One region of the Kocuria sp. APC 4018 genome, then DNA from elsewhere that is predicted to be linked to it. Evidence: riboswitches for the same ligand, from Rfam matches in the RefSeq annotation. Region 1 holds a riboswitch; each other region holds the start of a gene.
What was found. A riboswitch is a leader RNA that binds a small molecule or an ion and turns the genes downstream of it on or off. The one in region 1 is predicted to bind thiamine pyrophosphate.
Positions count from the first base shown of each region.

Region 1 (5,492 bases):
GAGTTCGCGCACGGTCGCGACGGTCACGGTCTCGCCGGGTTCGATCTTCCCCCCGGGGAATGCCCAGCGCCCAGCATCGGGCATCTTGGCCCGACGGATGAGAAGTACTCGCCCTTCCCGGACCACTGCCGCCAGTGTCGCCGGTTTCGGATAGGAACGATCGCGTGCCATCTACCCAGCCCCGGTCGTGGGCTCGGAGACCTCTGCGAGGTGGGCTGTGATCTGCATGAACGGCGGATGGTCGATGGGCGACTGCATGCCGACGTCCTCCACCGATTGTGCTCCGCGGTCGGTGACCTGGTCCACTGTGAAACCGGCCTCGTTCAGCACCGCCTCGTAGGTGCTGATGAACCAGTGCCGGTCGACAAGCTCGAGGACCCCGGTGCCGGGGATCTGCAAGCTGACCCTGCGTTCGTCTCCGTCGCGGTAGCGTCTGCCGGGCTCGCCACTGCGGAAGGTCGGGAACGGTATTCCTGTGGCCGCCGGGTTGCTGTCGACGATGAAGAGTGTGCCGGTCGGCGTGAGCACTCGGGCGAGTTCGCGGGCGATAGCTCTCAGTTCCTCGCGTGTGGGCACGTTGATGAACACGAAGCAGCACACGATCGCATCGAATGTGGCGTCAGGGTAGGGTACGTGGCCGCTGTCGATGGTGTGGAATCGTGCCGTCGGTTGCGGGGTCTGCGACCGGGCGAGCGCGACCATGTCGGTGCTGATGTCGACACCGATGACCTGCGCTGTGGCTCCGGCGTCGAGGAGGCGTCGTGAGACTTTTCCGCTGCCGCACCCGTAATCGAGCACGACCGCCTCTCGGCCGCAAGCGGTCTGGAGGTCGTTCACGAGCGGGGTGTAGGCGAGTCGGGTTTCGACATAGTCGTCGTAGGCATCGAACCCTGCTGATACTGCCGGAGTCGTCCATGATGTCGTCACTGCTGCACCGCCCTCACGCTCGCGTTTTCGATGCTGGGCCATCGATTCACGACCAGCTCCCGGTGGAGGGGGTGGAGGTCGCCGATCATCGATGGGTCGACTGGTCGCTGACATTGGATCTGCCGGTGGATCCAGAACAGGCGGACAATGTCGACCCACGCTTCTGGAAGGTCAGACGCCGCCAGTGCGCGGCCTGGGAGCCTGTCTGCACGGATCGACTGCTCCAAGTCCAATACCTGGTGCACCTGGTCCAGGCTCGCTCCCGAGGGTAGCCGTGGAAGTAGGGTGGCTTCCTCCACGATCGTCTGCTCATCGCCGTCGAGGAGGCTGCCCACCTTGGTGAGGTCTTTTTCGTAGATGTGGATCGAGCCGACATTGTGGATGTACACGCCCGGAGCCAGTCCCAGCATCGAGGCGAGGAATTCTTGGACGAACGTGAAGGAGAACGTGTCGTTGAGCAGTCCCATGTAAGCGTCATTGGCGCGCATGAACGCGACCATGTGCAAACGGTCGTCACGGCGCAATAGCTGGAGAGCTAGCGTGCAGGAGACGTCGATGTTGCGGCGGTAGATGTCTTCGGAGTCGTCAAAGATCTGCAGGACGGCACGTTTGCTCGCAGGGTCATCGTCGTTGAGGATGTTGACGATTCGTTCGATCGCGGTCTCGCCGCCGACGTCTCTGAGCAGTTTGGGACCATACCCCGTGCCCGGCAGGCTGAGACCGTCGGGACTGTACCGGCTCATCGAGGGCGCGTAGGTGCGGATGAAGTCGAGGTCGTTCTTCCCCGAGAGATACCACAGTGCTTCGGCGTAGTTGAAGATGATGTTCTGCCGACGCGACCGCGCCAAGCAATATCGCCGGGCGGGGTTGGTCAGGCGCGCGGTGAAGCCGATGATTTCGCGTTCGTCCTGCCCACGGGGACTGTTCTGGTATTCGAACCCGGTGTAGACCTGTCGCAGTGAATCCAGGTAGAGCGTGTGGAGGTCGGGATACTCAGGCTTCACTGACGACTCCTGCCTGCACGCGCTCGATCGTAGCGAGGATGCGTGGCGCGGTGGGCTGCTCGGGATCGATAGTCATCATCTCAACGTAGGCGACCGCTGGGAGGCCCCGGACGAGGAACGCGTACTCAGCTCCCTCTTCGAGGAGCAAGACCATGGGCTTCTTCCAGGCTGAGGCCCACCCGATCTCGATATGCGTGCCCGGGGACGCGGGTGCACCCGGGAACGCGACGAAGACATCACAGGCGGCGATCTCCCTGTAGTCGATGCTTGTGCACTCGCTGGGTTCCATGAACTCACGACCCCAGCCCTCTCTGCGGTGGGCGCAGTGCACATCCCACCCCTGGGCTTCGAAGAAGTCGATGATCGAGGTGTACTTGTCGATCTCGGCATCGCCCATCACATGGGTGTCGGCATCGACGAGAGCTTTGAACGGGCCTGCGAGAAACATCTTTCGCGTCATAGTCACGGCTCCTTTCATGAGTCGAAGTGGTTGGCCCCGAACGCGAGGAACGAGGCGGGGCTGTTCTACATCCCTACCCGCGCGGCCAGAACTGGTGGAAATGGTGCAAAGGACCATGCCCCTGGCCGACGTCGAGGCGACCGCTGGCAACCAGAGCGCCTTGCAGGTAGGTTTTCGCCTGGTCCACACTTTCGGGCACCGAGTGGCCGGGCAGCAGCGCAGTGATTGCCGAGGACAAGGTGCAACCGGTGCCGTGGTCGTTGAGGGTCTCGACCCGGGGAGACGAGTAGGTGGAGACCCCGTCGGGGCCGGCGAGGTAGTCGACACTGACCGTCTCGTTCGTGAGGTGCCCGCCTTTGAGCAGCGTCCACTGACAGCCCAGTCCACGCAACTGGGTGGCTTGGTCCTCCATCTGCCGCAGATTGGTGGCATCCTCGGTATCGAGGAGCACAGCGGCTTCGGGAAGATTCGGGGTGATGACCGTGGCCAGCGGCACGAGGGTGTCCCGGATGGCCGCCGCCGCATCGTCGTCCAGCAGCCTGTCGCCGCTCTTGGCGACCATCACCGGATCCAGGACCACGGTCTCGGCTTCGTGGTGGTGCAGGCGATCGGCGATGACTTCGGTGATGGCGGCGTTGGCGACCATACCGATCTTCACCGCGTCGACACGCACATCGTCGAACACCGCATCGATCTGCTCACCGACGAACGACGGATCAAGGGGCATGAACGAGCGCACACCGCGCGTGTTCTGCGCCACGACCGCGGTGATCACGGCCATGCCGTAGGTGCCAATCGCTGAGAAGGCTTTGAGATCGGCGTGGATGCCTGCCCCACCGGTGGGGTCGGTTCCTGCGATGGATAGGACGTTGGAGATCGTCATGAACACCCTTCCTTCTGCTGCTGTGCGGCGGCGTACCGAGCGACCTCCGCGACATCCTTGCTCAGGGTCACCCGGGCTTCATCGACTTCGTCGAGGGCGAACCAGCGCGCTTCGAGGGCATCGTCGCCAGCGTGGGGTTGCCCCGAGTGCCACCGGCAGAGCACGGCGACGAGCACGAAATGACTGTCCAACGGTCCGTTTTCGTCTTGGCTGAACGCGTCAACGGAGGTCAAGACACCGGTGGCCTTACCGATGATGCTGGTTTCTTCACGGAGTTCGCGTTCGGCGGCTCGGGTGATTGTTTCTTCGAATTCTATCTTCCCACCCGGGAAACCCCAGAATCCTGCATCGGGAGGGTTCGCACGTCGCACTAAAAGAACATGGTCGTCTTTGATGAGGACAGAAATGACCGCAGCCCTTGGGTACGCGTGAAATGAGGAAGTGTCAGGAACGACAGCATTAGACACTGTGACCTCCCATTGTGGAGGCCAGCGAGGGAAAGAAGCCCTGCTAGACCAGTCCCTTCGCCAGCATGATCCGGATCAGGTTCTAGGGTCACCACGCTGACAACGTCCAGTGGTATCTCAGCCCCTTGACGGAACACCCCTCGGTACGACCCGAGTCTACCAGAACGCCGTCACAGATACACCCGGCGCGGATAGGCCGCTGCCGGGGGCTGGTGTTGGGATCGCCTGCGCACCTATCCCAGTGATGTGTCCGTCGCCCTGCTCCCGCAGGACCGGCACCGCTGCCTGCATGAACCAGGGCGCGCCGAAGACGTTGGTGTCGAAGTTCGCCTTGGCCTCGTCGAAGTCGAGCTCTTCGATCGCTCCGGTGTAGCTGTAGCCCGCGTGCCGACTGCAATGTCAATCCGGCCGAAGCGCTCGCGCACCTCTGCGACGGCGGCAAACACGTCCTTCCGGCCCCTCACGTCCAGAGCACGCACGAACACACGCTCCCCGAACCGATCGGCGAGCTCCGCCAGGGGCTCCACTCCCCGCGCCGTCACCGCGACGCTGTCTCCTCGCTCCAGGGCAGTTTCTGCCCAGATCCTGCCGAGATCTCTGGACGCCCCCGTGATGAACCACACCTTCGCTACCAGGACCACTCTCCTTGACGACACTAATGACGCGACCGCGCCATCGTCCGCGACGTCGTCCAGGCCAACCTCACGATCGACATAGTTCGGGCCGCATTCATCCCCGTGCTGGTCTGGGGGGGGGTGCCCCTATGTTTTAAGTCAAGGGGAGCCGCCAGATTCTTCAAGAATATTCGGTAGGAGTCGAAAGGCAGGGATGATCGGTCTGGGAACCAGCTCCCGGACTGATCTGGTACTCCGCTACGGTTCGGTTCAGGCGGCGGTCGCCACCTCGGGTGTATGGAAGTAGGAGCCGTCGCGCAGCATCGCATACAGCACGTTGCAGCGCCTGCGCGCTAACGCGATCAGGGCTTGGTTGTGCTTCTTATGTTCGGCCCGTTTCTTGTCGTAATACGCCCTCGACAGCGGGTCTTTCAACGCCGCGAACGCGGATAGGAACAACGCTCGTTTGAGGATCTTGTTCCCCCGCCGGGACGAGTGATCTGCTCGGATCGAGGTTCCCGATCGCCATGTCACCGGTGCCAGTCCGGCATACGATGCGAGGTGTCCGGCTGATTCGAAGTCCTTACCCACGATCTCAGTCAGGATCCTCGCAGCAGTCCTGACGCCGACTGCCGGCATCGACGTCAGGAGTTCGAAAAGCGGATGCGCCTCGACCAATTCCTCGATGCGCACCAGTACCTCATCCCGCGACGATCGTGTCTGCGCCAACGACGCGGCCAGCTGGGGCAGGACGAGGCCGGCGGCGTCGGTACCTGATACCACCACCGTCTGCCCGTCGAGTGCGGTGAAGATCGCGGTCGCCCACCGCTTCCACGCCCGCGGTGCCTGCTTGCGCAGCAGCGTCTCGACTCGGTGCTTCCCGGCACGACGCAAGACTTTGGGCGTCGGGTACTTCGCCAATAGAGCCAGCATCGCCGGATGGTCCAGGTGCGGACCGATGACGGTCTCCAGTCCGGGGTGGATCTGAGTCAGCAGGCCCCGGATCCGATTCGACGTCGCCGTGGCCTGTTTCGTCAGGTCATCGTCATAGCCGCACAACATCGACAACTCGGCGACGTTCTCATCAGCAAGGGACTGCCGCACCGATAGGTGACATCTGATCTGGCTTGCCCGTTG
Region 1 is NZ_JASDCY010000070.1:7,267-12,758, forward strand. Features, by position in the region: gene QL985_RS10665 (NUDIX hydrolase) at 1-171, opposite strand, end outside; gene QL985_RS10670 (class I SAM-dependent methyltransferase) at 172-969, opposite strand; gene QL985_RS10675 (thymidylate synthase) at 924-1,931, opposite strand; gene QL985_RS10680 (nucleoside 2-deoxyribosyltransferase) at 1,921-2,391, opposite strand; gene thiD (bifunctional hydroxymethylpyrimidine kinase/phosphomethylpyrimidine kinase) at 2,465-3,274, opposite strand; gene QL985_RS10690 (NUDIX hydrolase) at 3,271-3,741, opposite strand; TPP riboswitch at 3,776-3,892, opposite strand; gene QL985_RS12130 (SDR family NAD(P)-dependent oxidoreductase) at 3,975-4,397, opposite strand; partial or broken gene QL985_RS10695 (IS110 family transposase) at 4,626-5,447, opposite strand.

Region 2 (5,492 bases), on a different contig from region 1:
GCCGCTCGCGGGTGGCTGCGTCTCGGGGACGTTCCACACGAGCACCGCGGCCACCACGGTGAGGACCACGTGCACCACGAACGGGGTGACCTGCGGCGCGGGCAGGAACTGCGCGAGCAGCCCGGCCGCGAGCGGCCCGGCACCGAAGCCCGCGGAGAGCACCACGGTGGCCCGCCGGGGTCCGGCACCCGGGCGGTCGGTGCTCAGCTGCTTGACCCACGCGGACCCGGACGCCATGGCCATCCCCACGCCGAAGCCCATGATCCAGCGGCCCGGGTACAGCAGCCAGTCCGTGGTGTGGGACGCCGCCGCGAGCACCAGGGACGCCACGAGGACCACCGCGAGCGCGGGGCGCATCACGGCGCGCCGGCCCCGGTGGTCGGAGACCGGGCCGAGCACGAGCAGCGCAGGCACGAGGCCCGCCGCGTAGATCCCGAGCATCCCGGTCACGAAGGACTCGCTGAGCCCGTCCTGCGAGCGGTAGACCTCGAGCATCGGGGCGAAAAGGTTGGCACCGAACCCCACGGTGAACATGGCCGTGCCCACGCGCCACCACGTGCGAGGGGTGACGGCCGTCACGGCGGGGTTCTCCATACCAGCGAGGCTACCGGGGCGGCGCGGGGAAATTTCACATTCTCCGGACCCTGACGCTATGCTGAAGCAGTTGTTCGCGGGTTCGCCCGTGCAACTTCCGGGATGTGGCGCAGCTTGGTAGCGCGCGTCGTTCGGGACGACGAGGTCGCAGGTTCAAATCCTGTCATCCCGACCGAAATCCCCTTGCTCCTCCGCAACCGGAGCAAGGGGATTTTTTTCATGCCCGCCCCCCGCGCGTCGGGGCTCCGTGGTGGAATCGGGGCATGACCTCCGCACCCCGTTCCCGCCCGTTCGCCCAGGTGGACGTGTTCTCCGCCGAGCCCTTCCGGGGCAATCCCGTGGCCGTCGTCCTGGACGGCGCGGACCTCACGGACGAGCAGATGGCACGGTTCGCGAACTGGACCAACCTCTCCGAGACCACGTTCGTGCTGCCGCCCACCTCCCCCGACGCGGACTACCGGCTGCGCATCTTCACGCCCGACCGCGAGCTGCCGTTCGCGGGCCACCCCACCCTGGGCTCGGCCCGCGCGTGGCTCGCGGCGGGAAACACGCCGCGCGGTGACGTCATCGTCCAGGAGTGCGCCACGGGCCTGGTCCGCGTCCACACGTCCAACGACGACGCCGCCCTCGCCTTCGAGGCCCCGCCCACCCTCCGCTCGGGGGACCTCGCACCGAACGTGCTGGAGCCGATCACCACCGGGCTGGGCCTGCACCCGGACCAGGTGGTGGCGCACCAGTGGGTGGACAACGGACCGGGGTGGGCCGCGCTGCTGCTCAGCTCCGCGGACGAGGTGCTCGCACTGGAACCCACCTTCGCCGCACTCGGTGCGCACAAGGTGGGAGTGCTCGGCCCCGCCCCCGACAGCGCGGAGCACCGCTTCGAGGTGCGCGCGTTCGTGCCCGGGGCCACCGGGTACGAGGACCCCGTGACCGGCAGCCTCAACGCGGGTCTCGCGCAGTGGCTCGTGCGGACCGGCCGCGCCCCGCAGGACTACACCGCACGTCAGGGCACCCGGATGGGTCGTCGAGGGCTGGTCCGCGTGAGCGCGGATGCGACGGGTGCCGTGCGCGTGGGTGGGCACTGCACGGTGTGCGTCTCGGGGAGCGTGGTCCTGTGAGCACCCGGCTGCACGTGGTCTTCGACGGCCGGTGCGGTTTCTGCACCCGCGCGGTGGGCTGGGTGGAACACCTGGACCGCCACGGACGGATCGAGCTGCACGCGTGGCAGCACCCGGGCGTGCCGGAGCGCTTCGGCCTGACCCCGCAGCAGTGCGACGCCTCGGTCTGGGCGGTCCCCGCCGGGCCCGGGGACCCGCAGGGCGACGGCGGGCTCGCGGTGAGCGGTGCCCGAGCAGTTGCGAGCATCCTTGACACAGCCCTGGGCACACGCTTCTTCGGCGCGCTCTACGGGCTGCCGCTGGTGGCCCGCACCCAGGAGGCCGTCTACCGCTGGGTGGCCGCTCACCGAGGACGCTTTCCGGGCGTCACCCCGTGGTGCGAGCAGCATCCCGGGCAGTGCGGTGCCGTTCGCTGACCGGCGCCTCCCCCGTCAGGCGGGCAGCGCGTCCCGGAGTTCGCGCGCGGCGGCGGTGACATCGGTGGCCTCGGTGACCGCCCGCACCACCACGATGCGCGAGGCCCCGGTGCCGAGCACGGCGGGGAGCCGGGCGGCGTCGACACCCCCGATCGCGAAGAACGGCGTGTCCCCGGCGTGCTCCGCGGCGTAGCGGGGCAGCTCCAGGCCCACCGCGGCCCGTCCCGGTTTGGTGGGGGTCTCCCAGACCGGTCCGGTGCAGAAGTAGTCGAGCCCGGGATCCGCGAGCGCGGCATCCACCTGGGCGGGCGAGTGGCACGAGCGGCCGAGCACCACGTCAGGACCCAGCACCGTGCGGGCCTGCTGCGTGGTGAGATCCCCCTGGCCCACGTGGAACACGTCCGCGCCGGTCAGCAGGGCCACGTCCGCGCGGTCGTTCACCGCAAAGAGCTTGCCGTGCTCACGGGCAACCTCAGCGAGCACCCCGATGGCCTCGATCTCCGCGGCCGCCTCGAGCGTCTTGTCCCGCAGCTGGATGATGTCCGTCCCGCCCGCGTATGCGGCGTGCAGGAACTCCCGCAGGTCACCGCGTTCCCGTCGTGCGGTCACGCACACGTAGAGCCGCGTGTCCCGCAGCTTCTCGCGGCGTCGTCGTCCCTGGTCCTCGATCTGTGCCATGCCGCCATCGTGGCACGAACCGGCACAGGGCGCGCGGCGAGCGATCTGCTCCCCGCGAATTCCCCGGGGACGGGGGCCACGGGGAGGACTAGACTGGCGGCGTCGTCCGGCCGCCCTGCATCGTGCCGCCCGACGAGTTCCACGGGAGCCCGCACCCGTCCGCACGGACCACCGCAGCGGGCTGAGAGGGCGTGAGCCGCCGACCGGTCACCTGACGCGGATCATGCCGCCGGAGGGAGGAAGAGATGCCCGAGAACACGCCCGCCCACGTGGTGGTGGCCGGGGCCGGTCTGATCGGCCTGGCCACAGCGCTCGAACTGCGACGCCGCGGGGTTGCCGTCACCGTGGCCGACCCCCAGCCCGCGTGGGGCGCCACACGTGCCGCGGCGGGGATGCTGGCACCCGTCGCGGAGACCCAGTACGGCCAGGAGCGGCTCTACCCCCTGATGCGCGCGTCCGCCGAGGAGTACCCCGGCTTCGTGGAGCGGGTGGCCGCGGCCACGGGACTCGCCACGGGATACCGCACGGAGGAGACGCTGGTGGTCGCCGCCGACGCCGCGGACGCCCGGTCCCTCTCCGACCTCGCCTCCCACCAGATCGCCTCGGGCATGGACGTGGAGGAGATCTCCACGCGCGAGGCCCGCTCCATGGAACCCGCGCTCGCCCCCAGGCTCGGGGGTGCCGTGCGCATCGTCTCCGACCGTCAGGTGGACCCGCGGATGCTGGCCGCCGCCATGGTCGAGGCCCTCAACGCACCGCACGCCGAGACGCTCGCGGGCGCCGCGGATGCCGGCCCGGTCACCTGGCTGACCCACCGGGTGGAGTCGGTGCAGGTGCCCCGCAAGGGCCCCCGCAGGGTGGAGGGTGTGCTCCTGGACAACGGCGAACGGATCCCCGCGGACGCGGTGGTGGTGGCCTCGGGGCTCACGGCCAACACCATGGGCGGGCTGCCCGAGGACCTGGAGCTGCGGCTGCGACCCGTGTTCGGTGACATCCTGCGGCTGCGCGTCCCCGACTCCGTGCTGGGACCCGGTGAGGAGCACCTGCTGACCCGCACGGTGCGCGCCCAGGTCATGGGCCGCCCGGTCTACATGGTCCCGCGCGTGGACCGCACACTGGTGGTCGGTGCCACCAACCGCGAGGACGGCCGGGAGTCGGTGCTGGCCGGAGGCGTCCACCAGCTCCTGCGGGACGCCCGCGCGGTGGTTCCCGCGATCGACGACTGCGACGTCCTGGAGATGATGGCCCGGGCCCGCCCGGGCACCCCGGACGACCTCCCCTACCTCGGAACCACCTCCGTGGCCGGGCTGGTGATCAGCACCGGGCACTTCCGCCACGGCATCCTGCTGACCCCCGTGGCCTCCCGTCTCGCGGCGGAACTCGTGACCGGGGTTCTGGATCCCGAGGTGGACCACCAGCGGGACGTGGAGTTCCTCGCCGCCACGGATCCGGGGCGCCACTCCCGCCCGAACGACGACCTGCACGACACCACCGACTTCTCGGGAGGACTCGCATGAGCGCCCCTGCACCGCACACACCAGAGGCCGGCGCCGAGCCCGGTTCTCCGGACCCCGGGCGACCGGTGCCCGCCACTGGCGAGCCCCACGCGCCGCGGCAGGACGTCGGTCCGGGCACCGCGAGCATCAACGGCTCCCCGGTGGAGGTCCACGAGGGGTTCACCCTCACCGATGCGGTGGCACAGCTGACAGGCCGGGAGATCACGCCGCAGGGCACCGCCGCGGACGGGCACCCCCTGGGGATCGCCGTGGCCGTGGACGACACCGTGGTCCCCCGCTCCCTGTGGGCCACCACCTCCGTGGCACCGGGGCAGTCCGTGGAGGTCGTCACCGCGGTGCAGGGAGGCTGAGCATGACGGACAAGGATCTGGGCACAGCGCCGCTGACGGTGGCCGGGGTGGAGCTGACCTCACGGCTCATCATGGGCACCGGCGGTCTCACGGACCTCGCCATGCTCGAGCGCGCCCTGCTGGCCTCCGGCACCGAGCTGACCACGGTGGCCCTGCGTCGCTTCTCCCCCGGCCCGTCGCGGCCGGGTGCCGCCTCCGTTCCCGGTGGCTCCGGAGCGGGGGTGGACGGAGGCGGCCCGCGCGGAACGGGAGCCACCGGTGGGACGGGTGCGGCGGCGTCGTCGTCGGGGGCCCCGCAGGACAGCCTGTACGGAATCCTGCGCCGCCACGGCATCCGGGTGCTGCCGAACACCGCCGGGTGCTACACGGCCCGGGACGCGCTGCTGACCGCAGAGCTCGGACGCGAAGCGCTGGAGACGGACTGGGTCAAGCTGGAGATCATCTCCGACGAGGACACCCTGCTGCCGGACGGCGTGGAGCTGCTGGACGCCACCGAGAAGCTCGTGCGGCGCGGCTTCAAGGTTTTCGCGTACACGTCCGACGACCCCGTGCTCGCGCTGCGCCTCGAGGACGCCGGGGCCAGCGCCGTGATGCCCCTGGGTGCGCCGATCGGCACGGGACTAGGCGTCCTGAACCCCCACAACATCGAGCTGATCGCCTCGCGTGCCGGCGTGCCCGTGGTGCTGGACGCCGGCATCGGCACGGCGTCCGAGGCGGCGCTGGCCATGGAGCTCGGGTGCGACGCCGTGCTGCTCGCCTCTGCGGTGACCCGCGCCCAGGACCCGGTGGCCATGGCCCACGCCATGAAGCACGCCGTGC
Region 2 is NZ_JASDCY010000018.1:3,607-9,098, forward strand. Features, by position in the region: gene QL985_RS05085 (MFS transporter) at 1-594, opposite strand, end outside; tRNA gene QL985_RS05090 (tRNA-Pro) at 693-766, shown strand; gene QL985_RS05095 (PhzF family phenazine biosynthesis protein) at 858-1,712, shown strand; gene QL985_RS05100 (DUF393 domain-containing protein) at 1,709-2,128, shown strand; gene thiE (thiamine phosphate synthase) at 2,144-2,806, opposite strand; TPP riboswitch at 2,938-3,061, shown strand; gene thiO (glycine oxidase ThiO) at 3,052-4,323, shown strand; gene thiS (sulfur carrier protein ThiS) at 4,389-4,673, shown strand; gene QL985_RS05120 (thiazole synthase) at 4,676-5,492, shown strand, end outside.
Region 2: another riboswitch for thiamine pyrophosphate. It lies ahead of thiO (glycine oxidase ThiO); the one in region 1 lies ahead of QL985_RS10690 (NUDIX hydrolase).

Region 3 (5,492 bases), on a different contig from region 1:
GCTCCACCTCCTGCTCCTCGCCCGGGGTGCCGAGCAGCGCGAAACCGGGAGCCTTGCGCTTGGGAGACGCGAGCGCCGCGTTGCCACGTCCGCCCATGCCGCCGGAGGCCAGCACGTACTCGCTGCCCTCCCCCAGCAGGTCCGCGAGCACGTTGCCCTCGCGGTCCTTGACCACGGTGCCGTCCGGCACGGAGAGCACGAGGTCCTGGCCCTTGAAGCCGTGGCGCATGTCCCCCTTGCCGGGCTCCCCGTTGGGCGCCTTCTGGTGCGGGGCGTGGTGGAAGCCCAGCAGGGTGGTGGACTGCCCGTCCACCCGCAGGATCACGGAGCCGCCGTCCCCGCCGTTGCCGCCGTCCGGGCCGCCGAGCGGCTTGAACTTCTCGCGCTTGACGGAGACGCAGCCGTGGCCGCCGTTGCCGCCCGTGGCGTGGACGATGACTCGATCAACAAAACTGGCCACGTGGCTCCTCGGATTCTGGGGTCCCCCGCGCGGGGCGGGGAGACGGGGCTGTCCTGAAAAGACTAGAGGGTGAGCGCGTGACGCGCCCACCCTCCAGTGGTCGCCGTCACGCTGCGGTGACGGCGGGTGGACCCTGGGGTCCGGAAGAACTGACTACTCGGCGGTCTGGATGTTGACCACGCGGCGGCCACGACGGGTGCCGAACTCGACGACACCGGCGGCCAGGGCGAACAGGGTGTCGTCCTTGCCGCGGCCCATGTTCAGGCCCGGGTGGAAGTGGGTTCCACGCTGGCGGACGATGATCTCGCCGGCGTTGACGGACTGGCCGCCGAAGCGCTTGACACCCAGGTACTGGGCGTTGGAGTCACGGCCGTTGCGAGTAGAGCTCGCACCCTTCTTGTGTGCCATGGTGTGTGCCTACCTTCGTTGGAAATGTATGGGGGACCGGGAAATCAGGCGTCGATGCCGGTGATCTTGACCGTGGTCAGCTCAGCACGGAAGCCCTGGCGCTTCTTGTAGCCGGTCTTGTTCTTGTACTTCATGATCGAGATCTTGGGACCGCGCAGGTTCTCGATGATCTCGGCCGTGACCTTGACGTCGGCCAGGGTCTTGGAGTCGGAGGTGACCTTGTCCCCATCGACCAGCAGCAGCGCAGGAAGCTCTACGGTGCTGCCTGCCTCGCCAGCGACGCGGTCAAGGGTCACGAGGTCTCCAACGGAAACCTTCTCCTGGCGGCCGCCTGCGCGGACAATCGCGTACACCACTTGGGAACTCACTTCTCTCGACATCTATGGACTGCGTGTAAAGGTCGGGTGGGCTCCTGCCGGACTGCGAATGTCGAGACATCACGCCGCGGTGGTCTGTGACCGACCCGCTCTCTGCGTGGCTGTCGCACCGAGAACAGGAAGTTCACCCGAGTGTGCCGTGTCCGGGCGCATGAAAACGACTATGCGCACACCGGTGTCCGGCACCGACAGTCCAGACTACCCGATCCCCGGAAGTCACGCCACTCGCGGGCTCTCCGCCGTGCGGGATCAGCCCTCCTGGCGTGCGGTGGCGGCCGAGGTCTGCGCGAAGAACTCGAGCTCCAGGTGGCACGCGCGCAGGAAGGCGCGGCGCATGGCCTCGCGCGTGGCAGTGTCCGCCTGCTCGGCGGCACGGTCCACGGCGGCACAGGCCACCTCCGTGGCGGCGTGGAACTGCGGGTCGTCGTAGGTCTCGAGCCAGTCCGCGAACGGGTGCCCCTGCAGCCCCGTGCGGCGCGCCCGCTCCGTGAGCTCCGCCCCCACGTGCGCGTAGAGCCAGTAGCACGGCAGGACCGCGGCGGCACCCACCGCGAACCCGTCCTGCCCCGTGCGGGCGAGCAGGAAGTCCGCGTACGCGCTCGTGGTCCCGGAGGGCTGTTGCGGGGCGCGCCCGTCCAGCCGCGCGCGGTGCAGTGCGGACTCCCCCGTGACCACGGCGGCCGACGCCGTGGCGAAGAACCCCCGGGTGCCCTCCTCGGGAGCCGCCGCCGCGAGCAGCGCGAGGGCCCGCGAGTAGGCGTCCAGGTACTGCATGTCCTGGTCCAGGTAGCGCTCGAACTCGTCCCGCTCCAGCGTGCCGTCCCCCAGCCCCACCACGAAGGGCAGGACCGCGATCTGCTCGCGGATCGGCGCGCTCGCCTCCCAGAGCTCGTCGGTGAAGCGTGTGCCGGGATCCTCGGTGCCCCCGCACGACGCCGCCGCGTCACCAGGCGCGGACACGTCCCCCGCCGCGGCCTGCGCTGTGTGTCCGGCCACCGCAGCACCGTGTGCCGGGGTGACAGCGGGAGCGGCGCCGTGCCCCGGGGAGGCTGCGGGAGCGGCGTCGTCGTCCTCCCCGCACGCCGCCGCCACGAAGGCGGGGTCCGTGACGAGGTCCTGGACGTGGTGGAAGTGGTGGACCGGGCCGTTGCCGTGGCCCACGTGCAGGAAGTCCGCCGCGCGCAGCGCACCGCGCAGCCAGCGGCGGGCGGTGTCGATCCCCTGTGCCCAGTCCCCCGTGCGCGCCACGACCGTGGCCACCGCAGACGACAGCGAGCACCCGGTCCCGTGTGTGTTGCGCGTGGCCACTCTCGTCCCCGAGTACTGGGCCACGGGCTCGGCCCGGCCCGGGACCACGAGGGCGTCCGGGGTGGACTCCCCGCTCAGGTGCCCGCCCTTGACCAGCACGCGCGTGCCGAAGGTCTCCGCCACGGCCCGGCCCTGCTCGAGCGCCTCGTCCCACGTGGTGACCACGGGCCGCTCCGCGAGCACGGCGAGCTCGGGCAGGTTGGGGGTGATCAGGTCCGCGTGGTGCAGGATGCCGCGCAGCGCGTCCTCGGCGTCGGATGCGAGCAGACGCCCCCCGGCGGTGGCCACCATGACGGGGTCGATCACGACCACGGGCGCACGGTGGGCCGCGAGCCACGCCCCCACCGTCTCGATGACGTCCACCGAGCCGAGCATCCCGACCTTCACGGCATCCAGCTCCACGTCCTGCGCGACGGCGTCCAGCTGCGCCTGCAGCACGGACACGGGTGGGGTGTGGACCGCCACCACGCCCTGCGTGTTCTGCGCGACCACCGCAGTGACCACGCTCAGCCCGAAGCCGCCCATGGCGGCGATGGACTTCAGGTCCGCGGCGTGCCCGGCACCACCCGTGGGGTCGGTGCCGGCGATCGAGAGGACGCGGGGGGCGGGGACAGAAGGCGTGGGGTTCACGACATTCCCTTCGCTAGTACGAGCTAGATCAGGTTCTACGGGTGTGTTCTCAGCCGCCGTACGGCACCCCGTGCACGTGGTCCCGATCATGCCACAGGAGCGCCCGGACGAGTCCGAGCGCTCCTGTGGTGGGTGGCCCCCGCGGTCCTCCCGGGAGGGCCGCGCGGGGCGTCAGTCCCCCTTGGGGGTCATCGTGATGTCCCGGGCGCTCACGCCCACACCCACGATGGTGGGCTGGCCGTCCGAGGAGGCCGAGCCCACGGGCGCGGCCGCGGCGGTGAACCGCGTGGCCGAGCGCTCGGCGGCGTGGTACTCACGGGTCTCCACGCTCCCGGCACCCGGTGCGGCCGTGGGAGCCACGGCGCGGCGGGAACCGCGGCGGCGCCTGGCAGGAGCGGTGTCCGTGGTGGACGCGGCGGGCTGTGCCGTCGTGGCGCGCCGGGACGGGTCCGGCTGTCCAGCCCCGCCCTCGGACGGCGACTGCTTCTGGGCGTCCCGCTCCGGCGCGGAGCCCTCGGGCTGCTCGGACCGGGTCTGCTCGGCGTCGGACGACGCGGCGCCGTTGCCGCGACCCCGGCCGCGCTGGCCCGCGGAGCGTCCCCCGCGGCCCTTCGAGCCCTCGCCGCCCCGCCGTCCGGAGCCGCGACCGGACCCGGTGCGGTCCTGCGACGCGTCCTCACCGGAGTCCTCGGCCGAGAAGGCTGCGGAGAGCGAGTCCAGGGTGAGCGCCTCCTGCTCCGCGCGCTCGTCCTTCTGCCCCTGCGGGAGCTCGATGACCTCACCGTGGATCGTCAGGCTGGACCCGGCGTCACCCGCGGCGTGCTCGCCGCGGGGCTCGGAGGCACCGTTCCCACCGTTCTCGGTGGCGGTGTCCTCGCCCTGGTTCCCACGACCGCGGCTGCGCTTGCCGCGACGCTTCTTCCGACGCCGCCCGCTCTCGGAGTCCGCCGCACCGTGCTCGGACGCCTGCTCCGGACCCCGGTTCCCGTGCTCCGTGTGCTGGGCGGTCGAGTCCTTGTGCTCGGCTCCGCCGCGGGAGCCGCCCTGCGCGTCATCGTCCTCATGGGAGGAGGCGGCCGCGATGTTCGCGAACGCCGTGCGGGCGGCCTCGTCCCGGGCCTGCTGCTGGTCGTCCGCGCCACCCCGGTTGTTCGACCGGGATTTGTCCTGCGGCTGGTTCTGCTTCTGCCGCGAGCGCTTGCGCTCGTTGCGGTTGCCGCCGCGGTGGTCCGGCGCGGTGGCCGTGGAGCGACCCTTGAGGGGGTGGTCGTGGACCACGACGCCGCGGCCCGCGCACTCCTCGCACGGCTCCGAGAAGACCTCGAGCAGGCCGGTGCCCATGCGCTTGCGCGTCATCTGCACGAGACCCAGGGAGGTCACCTCCGCCACCTGGTGCTTGGTGCGGTCACGGCCCAGGCACTCCACGAGCCGGCGCAGCACGAGGTCGCGGTTGGACTCCAGGACCATGTCGATGAAGTCCACCACGATGATCCCGCCGATGTCCCGCAGCCGCAGCTGGCGCACGATCTCCTCGGCGGCCTCGAGGTTGTTCTTGGTGACGGTCTCCTCGAGGTTGCCGCCGGAACCGGTGAACTTGCCGGTGTTGACGTCCACCACGGTCATGGCCTCGGTGCGGTCGATGACGAGCGAGCCGCCGGAGGGCAGGAACACCTTGCGCTCCAGGGCCTTCTGGATCTGCTCCTCCACGCGCATGTGCTCGAAGAGGTCCTCGTCCTCCGTCCAGCGCTGCAGCCGGTCCAGCAGGTCCGGGGCCACGTAGGTCACGTACGCCTCGATGTTGTCCCACGCCTGCTCGCCCTGGACCACCATGGCGGTGAAGTCCTCGTTGAACACGTCGCGGACCGTCTTGATGGTGAGGTCCGGCTCGGCGTAGAGCAGTTCCGGCGCCAGGGTCTTGGTGGAGCCCGCCTTCTCCTGGATCTGCTCCCACTGGGAACGCAGCCGGTTGATGTCGTTGGTCAGCTCGGTCTCGGACGCGCCCTCCGCAGCGGTGCGCACGATCACGCCCGCGCCCTCGGGCAGCCGGTCCTTGAGGATCTTCTTCAGCCGCTGGCGCTCCACGTCCGGGAGCTTGCGGGAGATCCCGGTCATGGACCCGCCGGGTACGTAGACGAGGTAGCGCCCCGGCAGGGACACCTGGCTGGTGAGCCGGGCTCCCTTGTGACCCACGGGGTCCTTGGTGACCTGCACGAGCACCGTGCTGCCGGGCTTCAGGGCGTTCTCGATCTTGCGGGGCTTGTTGCCGAGCTCCGCGGCGTCCCAGTCCACCTCGCCGGCGTAAAGCACGG
Region 3 is NZ_JASDCY010000019.1:4,996-10,487, forward strand. Features, by position in the region: gene obgE (GTPase ObgE) at 1-460, opposite strand, end outside; gene rpmA (50S ribosomal protein L27) at 614-868, opposite strand; gene rplU (50S ribosomal protein L21) at 913-1,224, opposite strand; gene QL985_RS05325 (bifunctional hydroxymethylpyrimidine kinase/phosphomethylpyrimidine kinase) at 1,495-3,183, opposite strand; TPP riboswitch at 3,171-3,264, opposite strand; gene QL985_RS05330 (Rne/Rng family ribonuclease) at 3,355-5,492, opposite strand, start outside.
Region 3: another riboswitch for thiamine pyrophosphate. It lies ahead of QL985_RS05325 (bifunctional hydroxymethylpyrimidine kinase/phosphomethylpyrimidine kinase); the one in region 1 lies ahead of QL985_RS10690 (NUDIX hydrolase).

Region 4 (5,492 bases), on a different contig from region 1:
GCCACCGACAACCGGCGCTTCTGACCACCGGACAGCGTGAACGGGTTGGCGTCCGCGAGGTCCTCGAGGCGCAGGCGACGCAGCAGGTCCTCCACCCGGGCGGCGTCGTGCTCCGGCAGCTCGTCCTTCGAGGCTCCGGCGCGGCGCAGCAGCTGACGCGGTCCGAACTCGAGCTCGGCGCGCACGGTGGGACGCAGGAACTGGTGCTCGGGGTGCTGGAAGACCGTGCCCACGCGCGGGATCAGCTCCCCGCCATCCCACAGCGAGGGGTCCTGCGGCGCGCCGTCCGCGAGCGCCGCGGAGGCCCGCACCGTGCCGCGCACGGGCACGAGCAGACCCGCCAGCGTCAGCGCCAGGGTGGACTTGCCCGCCCCGTTCACGCCGGTCACGGCGAGCGCACGGCCCGCGCGGACGTCCAGGCTGATGCCCTCGGCGGCCACGGGCGCGTCCCAGCCGTCCAGGGGGTCCACAGCCGCGTCCGTGCCGCGCCGCCAGGCCTTCCGGGCACGACGCCGCCTGCGGGCGATCTCGCGCCGCGTCGGCTGCACGCGGGAGACGGCGAGGTCCCGGGCGCTCAGCAGCACCTCCCCGGCGTCCGGGCCGCGGGTGTCCGCCGGGGCGGGTGCGCGCGTGGTCGGAACCCAGCCGGGCACCCACGTGCCCTGCTCCTGGAGCAGGTGGCGGGCGTCGTGGAGGGTCTCGCGGGTGGGACCGTCGAAGGCCACCCGGCCGTGCTCGTCCAGCACGATCACCCGGTCCACCACGGGTTCCCACAGGGCCACCCGGTGCTCCACGACCACGAGCGTGATGCCGTCCCGCAACACCGCCTCGGAGACAGCCCGGCACAGCTGCTCCGCGCCCTCCTGGTCCACGCTCGCGGTGGGCTCGTCCAGCAGCAGCAGCCGGGGTCGCATGGCCATGACTCCCGCGAGCGCGAGGCGCTGCTTCTGCCCGCCGGACAGGGCCGTGGTGGAGTGCGCGAGGGGCAGCGTCAGCCCCACCCGCGCGAGCGCCTCGTCCACGCGGGGCCAGATCTGCTCGGGGGGCACCGAGATGTTCTCCAGCCCGAACGCGACGTCGTCCCCCACGCGGGAGAGGATCACCTGGGTCTCGGGGTCCTGGTGCATGAAGCCCACGGCCCCGCGCGCCTCCCGTGGGTCCACGCCGTCCACGCTCAGCCCGCCGGAGCGGGACTGCCCGTCCGGATCCTGTTCCACCCCCGCGAGGGCCTGCAGCAGCGTGGACTTCCCGGCGCCGGACGGCCCCAGCAGCAGCACGCGCTCCCCGGGTTCGAGCACGGCGGTGACGTCACGGAGGCTCGGATCCTGACGGCCGGGATAGTGCCACCCGAACCGCTCCAGCCGCACGGCCGCACCCGTGGGCGCTGACCCCGCCGGTTCCGTCATCGACGGCGCGTGGCGCCGGAGGCCAGGGCCCCCAGCACCCCGGTGGCCTGCAGCGCGCGCACCACGAGCCACATCAGGGCACCGGCGATCACCGCACCGGAGAGGGTGGTGAGCGCGGCGTAGACGACCTTCTGGTCCAGGGCCCACTCATAGTTGTACATGATGTCCTCGCTCGCCCCGAGGAACAGTCCGGAGAGCGCACCGGCCGCGGTGGCCACGGCCAGGCCGAAGCGGCGGTAGCCCGTCAGGAGGAACACGAGCTCCACTCCGAGACCCTGGACGAGACCGGAGATCACCACGGTCCACCCGAAGTGGGTTCCCAGGAAGCCCTCCAGCACCGCCGCGAGCAGCTCGCAGAACAGGGCCGCGCCGGGCTTGCGGATGATGAGCGCGCCCAGGGTGCCCGCCACGAGCCAGCCGCCCGAGATGAGCCCCGCCGAGGGCGGATACGCCACCGCGGCCGTGGAGACCACGGGGTACAGCAGGTTGGACCACATCCAGAAGATCACCGCGCACGCCGCGGCGAGGACCGCCGCCACCACGATGTCCACGACCCGCCAGGACTGCGTGCGGGCGGTACCCCGTGCGGTTCCAGTGGGGGTGCTGCTGAGCTGCGTCATGAGAACTCCTCCTGAAGGTTCCAGGAGGGGAAGAGCCCCCGCGCACCGCGGACGGGCTCTTGAGATGCTCGACTCCCTAGCGCCGGTATGAACCGGATCAGGTTCGAGGGTCTGCGCTCGCGCGCACTCTCAGCGCCTCGGTGGCGCTCCCCTGTCGTTGAGCCACCAGTCTAGACCACCACGGCGGTCGGCCGGGGTGCTCGAGGCGCCCCGGCCGACCGCTGTGGTGCGGGGTGCGGGCCGTGCACCGCACCCCGGTCCCGCGGAGTCCCGCCGTGAGGACGCGCCAAGCGCGTGGCCTCGCCGGCGGGAGTGCCGCGGGAGCAGGACTCAGATCTCGGCCTGCGAGGACTTCGAGGAGTCGTTGTCGTCGGACTGCATCTTGGACACCTGGCGGGCAATGCCCACCTTGATGACCGTGCCCACCACACCGGTGATCATGGCCCAGATGATGATGTCGCGCCAGGCCTCGTCCTCGTCCGGGTTCTTGGCGGGGGGCTCGTTGCCCGTGACCTGCTTCCACGCCACGGTCAGAGCCTTGTTGGCCATGGCCACGCCGCCCAGGGAGGCCACCGTGCCGAAAATGTCCATCGCCTTGTTCATGGGATTCTCCTCAGTTCTCGAAAGTGCCGCCGGCGCGTGGTGGCCGGCGGCGTCGTACTCCCACCCCAGCATACGAACCCGTGAGCCGGGGTGGTGTCACCTGCCCGGGTGGCGCCACCGCGTGTGTCGTCAGTCGGGCCGGTCCTCACCGGCGCGGGCCACCACGTCACGCAGCTCGTCCGCCACGAGGTTCTCCTCGTGCAGGTGCTTGGAACGGTAGGCCGCACGGCCCACCATGTGCGCGGAGACCGGGACCGTGAGCAGCTGGAAGATCCACGCGAGGACCAGCAGGGGGATCATCCGGGGCTCCCCGCTGGCGAGCGCGAGGGCGGTGAGCAGCAGGAGCAGCCCGAAGACCTGGGGCTTGGTGCCCGCATGCATGCGGGAGAGCAGATCGGGGAAGCGCACGAGGCCCACCGCGGCCGCGAGCGACATGAACGTCCCCGCGACCAGGCACACCACTGCCGCGACGTCCGTCACCGTGTGCCAGTTCATGAGCGGTCCAGCCCCACGTTGCGCGCCACCGTGACCGAGCCCAGGAACCCCACGAGGGAGACGATCACGAGCAGCACCAGGTTGTCCGTGTGGCGGTGGTACACCATCTCCACGGCCAGAGCGGCGCCCACGATGGCCAGGAGGACGTCCGTGGCGATCACCCGGTCCAGCAGGGACGGCCCCTTGGCCAGGCGGTAGATGGTGCCCGCGGCCGCGAGCGCGAGGATCACACCGCACACCCACACGGCGACGTCGGACAGGGTCATGACCGCTCCTCTCCGGGCCCGCTCCCGGCCTCGTCCATGTCTTCGGTGGGGGACTCGACGGCGCCCGTGGCCTCCGTGCGGTCGGGGTCACCCTTGACCGGCAGCAGCGCCAGGTCCTCCCGCGAGCCCATGATGCGGATCCAGGCGGCCTCGGTGTCCAGCACCGAGCGCCGGAACGCCTCGGCCTGCTCCGGCGTGGCGATGTCCAGGACGTGGAAGTAGAGGATCCCGTTCCCCCGGTCCACCTCGACCACCAGTGACCCGGGGATCAGCGCCATGGTGTGCCCCACGGCGGTCATCAGCAGATCGTTGTTCTGCCGCAGCGGCACCCGCAGCACGGCGTTGTGCACGCGCGGTCCCTGCACCAGCGCCACTCGGAACACGTGGATGCTCGCCTTGGCCACCTGCCACACGAACGTGACCACGAACAGCACGAAGTGCACCACGTTGAAGCGCCCGGACAGCCGCACCGGGGGCAGCACCAGGGTGCGCGTGACCAGCAGGGCCAGCAGCAGCCCGAAGACCAGGTTGCCGGGGCTCCAGTCCCCCCACAGAGCTCCCCACACCACCACGAGCCACAGGATCAGCGGCAGCTCGGCCCGCAGGGAGTTGCGGGCCTGGCGACGGACGGCGGACGTACTCATGGTGCCTCCTCGCTCACGCCGCCCTCGCCCACGGGGGCCAGCACGGCGTCGATGTAGCGGTCCGGGTGCACCAGGTTGTCCGCGGCGCTGCCCGCGAGGTCGAACAGCGGACCCGCGAAGACCGTGAGCGCCACCCCCACCACCACGAGAGCGGTAGTGGCTCCCACCATGGTCCGGGGCAGCAGGACCACCTCGGAGCCGCCGGACAGCACGCTGCCCGGGTTGCCGGTCACCACGCGCGAGTTGAGCGGGCGGTGCCCCTGGGCCGTGGTGGCCCGCAGCACGGGATCCGGGTACTCGGCGTCCTCCACGCGGCGCAGGAACACGCGGTTCCACACGCGGATCAGCGCCAGCAGCGTGAGCAGCGAGACGAGCACGGACACACCCACCAGCAGGTAGTCCAGCCAGGTGCCGCTCGCGATGCCCGCCTCGAGCAGCCCCACCTTGCCCAGGAAACCCGAGAACGGCGGGATCCCGCCCAGGTTCAGCGCAGGGATCAGGTACAGCACGCCCAGCAGCGGCGAGATCCGCAGCATCCCCGCGAGGCGGTCCACGTTGGTGGACCCGCCGCGGCGCTCGATCAGCCCGGCCACCAGGAACAGGCTCGTCTGGATCACGATGTGGTGGGCGATGTAGTAGACCACGGCCGCCAGGGCCTGGGGCGTGCCCACGGCGATCCCGAAGATCATGTAGCCGATGTGGCTGATGAGCGTGAAGGAGAGCATGCGCTTGATGTCGATCTGGGCCAGCGCACCCAGGATGCCCACGAACATGGTCAGCAGGGCCACCCACATCAGCAGCCCGTTGATCTGCCGGTCCGGGAACAGCAGGGTCTCGGTGCGGATGATCGAGTAGACGCCCACCTTGGTCAGCAGCCCCGCGAACACCGCGGTCACCGGCGCGGAGGCCGTGGGGTAGGAGTCCGGGAGCCAGAAGGACAGCGGGAACACCGCGGCCTTGACCCCGAACGCGATCAGCAGCATGAGGTGCAGCTGCAGCTGCGTGCCCTGCGGGAGGTCGGCGAGCTTCACGGAGAGGTCCGCCATGTTCACGGTGCCGGTGGCGCCGTAGATCATCCCCAGGGTGATGAGGAACAGGATCGAGGAGATCACCGAGACCACCACGTAGGTCACGCCCGCCCGGATGCGCTGCGCGGTCCCTCCCATGGTGAGCAGCACGTAGGAGGCCGTCAGGAGGATCTCGAAGCCCACGTAGAGGTTGAACAGGTCCCCCGCCAGGAACGCGTTGGAGACACCGGCCACGAGCAGCAGGAACGTGGGGTAGAAGATCGAGATGGGACCCTCGTCGTCCCCTCCGGCCACGCCCTCGCTCACCGCGTAGACGAGCACCGCGAGGGACACGACCACCGACACCACGAGCATGAGCGCGGAGAGCTGGTCCACCACCATGACGATCCCGTACGGGGCCGCCCAGCCACCCAGGTGCACGGCCTGGGGG
Region 4 is NZ_JASDCY010000014.1:31,385-36,876, reverse strand. Features, by position in the region: gene QL985_RS04350 (ATP-binding cassette domain-containing protein) at 1-1,406, opposite strand, end outside; gene QL985_RS04345 (ECF transporter S component) at 1,403-2,026, opposite strand; TPP riboswitch at 2,083-2,189, opposite strand; gene QL985_RS04340 (DUF4235 domain-containing protein) at 2,357-2,629, opposite strand; gene mnhG (monovalent cation/H(+) antiporter subunit G) at 2,759-3,124, opposite strand; gene QL985_RS04330 (monovalent cation/H+ antiporter complex subunit F) at 3,121-3,390, opposite strand; gene QL985_RS04325 (Na+/H+ antiporter subunit E) at 3,387-4,034, opposite strand; gene QL985_RS04320 (Na+/H+ antiporter subunit D) at 4,031-5,492, opposite strand, start outside.
Region 4: another riboswitch for thiamine pyrophosphate. It lies ahead of QL985_RS04345 (ECF transporter S component); the one in region 1 lies ahead of QL985_RS10690 (NUDIX hydrolase).